DNA from 3 places in the Mojavia sp. genome. Region 2 is predicted to be linked to each of the others. Evidence: predicted binding sites of a transcription regulator. Region 2 holds the regulator's gene; each other region holds the start of a gene.

Region 1 (2,274 bases), on a different contig from region 2:
TGTTTTGTTGTAGGTTTCCTAAAATACTGGTTGCCGCTAACACATAGCCAAAGAAGTAGGCTCCAGCATCACCCATAATAATGCGTGAGGGATGGAAGTTGTGGCGCAAAAAGCCTAGCGCCGCACCCCCCAAAGCTCCCAACACTAAGGTCGCCGCCGCACGATTAGGAAACTGAGCAGAAACTGCTAACAAACTCATAGCAGTAATAAAACTGACGCCTCCTGCTAACCCATCCATACCATCCATCAAATTGATGGCATTGGTAATACCTACTACCCACAATACTGTCAGCAATGTTGATAGTAGGGAATCGATGGGTGTACCAAGAGGAACCGTAATACTGATCCCATTGGCAACCAATAACAATGCCGTAATAATCTGTGCCCACAAGCGAACAGAGGGGGGTAAGCCGAATTGGTCATCAATAAAACCAACCAGCACTAAAATAGAACCCCCCAAGAGAATCGTCAGTACTTGAGCTAATACGCTTTGGATCTCAATTGGTCTTAAGAGGCTAGCTAGTACCAGTGCCGCAATCACACCCGCGTAAATTGCCAAACCCCCTGCATTAGGCAAAGGTTCTCGGTTGAGCCGCCGGGCATTTGGTTGGTCAGCCCAACCTACCCGCAAGGCAAATTTGCGTACTATTGGAATTAAACGCCAAGTTACTAGCCAAGCCAAGATAAACGTAAATACTACTGCCAACCAGCCGGAGCCGCTAGGGTCGGCAATACCAAGGGGCTTAAGGGAGTTGTATAGATTCATCTCCCAATTCAACCATTACTATCTGCATCTAATATGAGCATCAACTGTATATTAATCAATTTTTTTATTTCCATTTGTAATCTGAGTTGTTTGAAGAATTAGCACTCTTGCCCTGTGAGTGCTAAATTGTCTAATGGAAGCGCTTGAGAAATAAAACATGGCAAAGATTATTGCATTTGATGAGGAATCGCGGCGGGCCCTAGAACGGGGTGTTAACGCTCTTGCCGATGCCGTAAAAATCACCTTAGGGCCAAAAGGTCGCAATGTTCTTTTAGAAAAAAAATTCGGTGCGCCCCAGATTGTCAACGATGGTATCACTGTTGCTAAAGAAATTGAATTAGAAGATCCTTTGGAAAATACTGGTGCGAGACTCATCCAAGAAGTAGCATCAAAAACGAAGGATGTTGCTGGCGATGGTACTACCACCGCAACAGTTTTAGCACAGGCTTTAATTCGGGAAGGGCTGAAGAACGTTGCAGCCGGTAGCAACCCAGTTAGCTTGAAGCGAGGGATCGACAAAACCGTTGAGGCACTCGTGGAAGAAATTGCCAAGATATCAAAGCCAGTGGAAGGAAGTGCGATCGCTCAAGTTGCTACGGTTTCAGCTGGCAATGATGAAGAAGTTGGTAGCATGATTGCCGAAGCCATGGATAAAGTCACCAAAGACGGTGTAATCACCGTTGAAGAATCGAAGTCCCTGACAACTGAACTAGAAGTAGTAGAAGGGATGCAGATAGACCGGGGTTACATTTCCCCCTACTTTATCACCAACAACGAGCGGCAGACGGTGGAATTTGAAAATGCCCGCATCCTGATTACCGACAAGAAAATCAGCAGCATCCAGGATTTAGTACCTGTTTTGGAAAAAGTTGCCCGTTTAGGTCAATCTTTGCTGATCATCGCTGAAGATGTTGAAGGAGATGCTTTGGCGACTTTGGTGGTGAATAAAGCGCGGGGTGTGCTTTCTGTAGCTGCTATCAAAGCGCCTGGGTTTGGCGATCGCCGTAAAGCTTTGTTACAAGATATTGCCATTCTTACCGATGGGCAGATGATTTCTGAAGAAATCGGCTTAAGCTTGGATACCGCTTCCATAGAAGCACTGGGAACTGCCCGCAAAATCACCATTGATAAAGAAAACACGACAATTGTAGCTGGCAGTACCACCAAGCCAGAGGTGCAAAAGCGGATTGCTCAAATTCGCAAACAATTGGAAGACACCGATTCTGACTACGATAAAGAAAAACTGCAAGAACGCATTGCCAAGCTAGCTGGCGGTGTCGCGGTAATTAAAGTGGGTGCGGCAACAGAAACCGAACTCAAAGACCGCAAACTCCGAATTGAAGATGCCCTGAACGCCACCAAAGCTGCGGTGGAAGAAGGTATTGTTCCTGGTGGTGGCACAACCTTGATTCACCTGGCTACAAAGGTAGAGGCGATTAAAAACAGCCTCCAAGATAGTGAAGAAAAAATTGGGGCTGATATTATCGGGCGAGCTTTAGAAGCTCCCT
Region 2 (2,274 bases):
TCCAGTATTCAGTTAGTAGATGTACGCGAACCACAAGAACTAGCGATCGCTAGCATTGATGGCTTTGTCAACTTCCCTTTGAGCGAATTTGCCGAATGGGGCGATCAAGTGCCCACTCTCTTAAATCCCCATGCCGAAACCCTGGTGCTATGTCATCATGGCATTCGCTCTGCCCAGATGTGTCAGTGGTTACTTGCTCAAGGATTTACAAATGTTAAGAACATTGTCGGCGGTATTGATGCCTACTCCATGTTAGTTGACTCTTCGATTCCCCAGTATTAGCTAGCCTTTCATCGTTTTGAACTAGACACTAATTAGCTGGTACTTTTCCTGCCAGCTAGGTTTTCTGCCTCGTAATTACAAGCCATACATCAGTATTCAAGACTAGATTCAAGACTAGGAAATTTTCAAAATCACAGTAAATTTTCAGATGCTTTCTCAGTACTAATGTATTTAAATATAGCGATAACTAGTAGCTGAAAATACAGTTTTACACTATAAATTGTGTAAAAATACCTATAAAAAGCTAGAATTTCGGATTTTATCCCAGTAGATTTTCTAGTAGCAGTCAAGCTGTAAGAGACCACAGCTTCACAAGCTGCCGCTATGAAACTTTACTACGACTCATTATTATAGAATTAAATAATTAGCCATTTTAATTTACAAATGGCTATATTAATTTACCATTAATATTTTTTTAAAATTCCCTAAAAACCCTGAATTTTTTCAAACTTTAATTAAAATTTGCCTTCAGTAGAAAATATCCTATGCAAGTCCAGTTGACAAATCGACAACAGCATATACTTTGGGCAACGGTACGCCACTATATTGCTACAGCAGAGCCTGTCGGTTCAAAAGCTTTGATTGAAGAGTACGACCTGGGTGTTAGTTCAGCCACAATTCGCAATGTAATGGGTGTTTTAGAAAAATCTGGGTTACTTTACCAACCACACACATCTGCTGGACGAGTACCTTCCGATTCTGGTTATCGTATTTATGTTGACCAGTTAATTACACCTTCTGAAGCTTTAGCAAAACAGGTAGAGTTAGCGTTGCAAAAGCGCCTCCACTGGGAAGATTGGAGTTTGGAAGCTTTACTACAAGGAGCAGCGCAAATTTTAGCAACCTTGAGTGGGTGTATCAGCTTGATTACCATGCCGCAAACCAATACAGCAACGTTGCGACATTTGCAATTAGTGCAGATTGAAGCAGGACGGATCATGCTGATTGTAGTCACGGATGGTTACGAAACTCATTCTAGATTGATGGATTTATCGCCTGCGCGAGAACAAACACAACTTGATCCAGAAGTCATCGATCGCGAGTTGCAGATTGTTTCTAACTTTTTAAATACCCACTTGCGGGGAAAAAGTCTGTTAGAATTAGCCACCCTTGACTGGAGTGAATTAGATCAAGAGTTTCAACGTTATGGCGAATTCTTGAAAAATTCGGTTGCAGAATTAACTCGTCGGACTTTAGCCCCAACTGCAACACAAATTATGGTTCGGGGAGTTGCAGAAGTTTTGCGTCAGCCAGAATTTTCTCAATTACAGCAAGTACAAACGATTATCCATCTGTTGGAAGAAGAACAAGACCAACTATGGCGATTAATCTTTGAAGAGCCGGAGGTTGAAGATTTGGGCAAGCCACGGGTAACGGTTCGCATTGGAGCAGAAAACCCCTTAGAACCAATACGTACCTGCACCTTAATTACTTCTACTTATCGCCGAGGTGCAATACCTGTGGGGAGTGTGGGAGTTTTAGGGCCAACACGCCTAGATTATGAAAATGCGATCGCTGTTGTGGCTGCGGCTGCTGAATACCTCTCGGAAGCCTTCAGTTAATCAGTTGAAAAGATGGTGAGAAAAATTGGCTTTGGGTTGCTGTGGCTGGGAGTAATTGCTTATGCTTTTGTTCTGGCTCCTCCCAATCGCCCTGATACATTTGAGTTAATTAAAAACCTTTCTACTGGTGAGTGGCAAGGCATTAACCCATTAGTCATCGCACTATTCAACATCATGGGTATTTGGCCCGTAATTTATAGTGCAGTGGTATTAATTGATGGCAGAGGGCAAAAAATACCCGCTTGGCTATTTGCGACCGCCTCGTTTGCAGTGGGGGCGTTTGCTCTTTTGCCTTACTTAGCTTTAAGGAAGCCAAATCCAGGGTTTAGCGGCAAAAAGAATATCTTACTTAAGTTGTTCGATTCCCGCGTGACTGGAGTACTGTTGAGCATAGCCACAGCTATTTTAGTTGTCTACGGCTTACAAGGAG
Region 3 (2,274 bases), on a different contig from region 2:
ACCTTGTCCATTGCTTGGGCAATCATCTGACCGACTTCTTCGTCGTTACCAGCTGAGATGGAACCAACTTGGGCAATAGCTTTGGAATCTTCTACGGGACGAGCGTGTTGGGCAATCTTATCAACTAGGAAGCTGGCGGCTTTATCAATACCACGCTTCAATAAAATTGCATTTGCACCAGCTGCAACGTTCCGCAAGCCTTCTTTTACAATCGCATGAGCCAAAACGGTGGCAGTGGTTGTACCATCGCCCGCAGCGTCGTTGGTTTTAGAAGCAGCTTGGCGAATCAAAGCTACGCCAGTATTTTCAACGTGATCTTCTAATTCGATTTCTTTGGCAATGGTGACGCCATCATTGACGATTTGCGGTGCGCCAAATTTCTTTTCTAGCACTACGTTACGGCCTTTGGGGCCAAGGGTAACTGCCACAGCTTCAGCTAGGATGTCCATGCCTCGCTCTAGGGCGCGACGGGCGTTCTCGTTATAGATAATGCGCTTTGCCATAGTTCCTGAATAGGTTTGAGTTTTAAGTTTTGAATTACTTTTGAATTTTGAGGTTTCAGCGCTGAGTTAGGGAAGAGTTTTCGACTCACAACTCATCACTCACAACTCATTACTCTATGCAACGACTGCTAAAATATCTTTTTCAGAAAGCAGGACGTATTCTTCTGTGCCGAGCTTGACATCAGTGCCAGCGTACTTGGAGTACAGCACCTTGTCTCCGACCTTAAGTTCTGGTTCCTGACGAGAACCGTCATCGTTACGCTTGCCAGGGCCAAGGGCTACTACTTCCCCTACCTGAGGCTTTTCCTTGGCGGTGTCGGGCAAATACAGACCACCTGCGGTCTTTTCTTCTGAGGCGCTCACTTTCACGAAAACGCGATCGCCTAGAGGTTTAACTGTAGAAACGCTTAAAGATACAGCTGCCATATATTTCTTCTCCAGAGTTAGCACTCTCAACTCCTGAGTGCTAATTTACCGAAGAGCGGCATGTAATGGCAACAATTGTTGGTGTACGGGTTCCCGAACTAGATTGGAAGGGGACAAGGTGACAGGGGGATTGGGGAGAATAGCATTTACTAACGCCTATTGCCCATTTTCAACCGTTATTGGTGTACGTCGTTTAAGTAGATATTTAAGTATAAATACTTATTTATGTCTTATTTTCGGATTCTGTTCCGTAAGGTACGAATATTTTTATATGGAGAACTTTATTTGCAAAGCGGGGAAATTGTTATAGAACTGTAATCAGGGAGGCGCTCGATGAGTAACAATACAGTGATCCAGTCCAGCCGTCAAATCCCCAAAACCACTAAATCTCTAGACAAAAAAGCCCTGCATAATTATGTAGAAACTATAGGAATTGCAAAAATTCACCGACACATTTTTATTTGTGCTGACCAGACAGTTGCTAACTGCTGCTCAAAACAAGCTAGTCTGGAATCCTGGGAATACTTAAAAAAGCGTCTTCAAGAGCCAAAACTCGGCCAGCCGCAAAATAGTCATCCCATTTGCATCCTTAGAACTAAAGCTAATTGCTTGCGAGTTTCTTGTTCTAGACCGATAATGGTGGCTTACCCGGATGGTGTCTGGTATCGTCAAGCAAACCCAGAAGTTATTGAGCGGATCTCAAAGAACACTTAATAGGCATAATGGTGGTTGAAGAATATGCATTTTTAACCCATCCTTTGCCAGAAACTTCTTTGATTGCTTGTGAACATCTGATCGAGGCTTAACATCCGTAAGATATCGTAATAAGTAGTAAACGCTCTGAAGCGGGGTTGGTTTTGAGCTAGGGTCATCTTAAGCCAATACTTAACTTGTGAATCGGAAGGATTATTATTTAATCAGCGTTTTTTTCACCCGCCGCTTTCAAAGCGATATATAATAACGCATTATAATTACTACTGCTCTACGTATCCTTACTGGACTATTGCCAATGAATTGGCAGTCTCCCAAAGGTGATAACTACCTATGAGACTTGCAACAAGCAAAGGCAAGTTAAGTGGGAAAGTAAAGACATCTCAAATAATCCACCATAGAGGATAACTATACAAGACCTTGATGGACCGAAGCGCGACAAGTGCCACTGCTATGAAAGAGCCCAGCATGAAAGATCACAAACGACTTCTACTGATTGATGATGACCCTAACCTCATCTTGCTGGTGAAGGATTACTTGGAATTCCGGGGATATGAAGTCATCACCGCCGAAAATGGACGAGAAGCTCTGGAAATTTTAGAGCAAGATGTTCCAGACATGATCATATGCGATG

The links. The regulator HrcA, encoded in region 2, represses chaperone genes, less so after heat shock. The targets are predictions, from matches to a motif close to TTAGCACTCNNGANTCNNGAGTGCTAA.
Region 1: a site for HrcA is predicted at 865-891, ahead of groL (chaperonin GroEL). Genes of this name have one in related genera too.
Region 3: a site for HrcA is predicted at 947-973, ahead of groES (co-chaperone GroES). Genes of this name have one in related genera too.

What each region holds. Positions count from the first base shown of each region.
Region 1 is NZ_JCACKA010000022.1:120,945-123,218, reverse strand. It holds gene AC5JL8_RS03250 (MraY family glycosyltransferase) at 1-766, opposite strand, end outside; gene groL (chaperonin GroEL) at 924-2,274, shown strand, end outside.
Region 2 is NZ_JCACKA010000095.1:8,581-10,854, reverse strand. It holds gene AC5JL8_RS27170 (rhodanese-like domain-containing protein) at 1-282, shown strand, start outside; gene hrcA (heat-inducible transcriptional repressor HrcA) at 768-1,844, shown strand; gene AC5JL8_RS27160 (DUF2834 domain-containing protein) at 1,857-2,274, shown strand, end outside.
Region 3 is NZ_JCACKA010000018.1:164,608-166,881, reverse strand. It holds gene groL (chaperonin GroEL) at 1-503, opposite strand, end outside; gene groES (co-chaperone GroES) at 618-929, opposite strand; gene AC5JL8_RS02365 ((2Fe-2S) ferredoxin domain-containing protein) at 1,263-1,643, shown strand; gene AC5JL8_RS02360 (response regulator transcription factor) at 2,064-2,274, shown strand, end outside.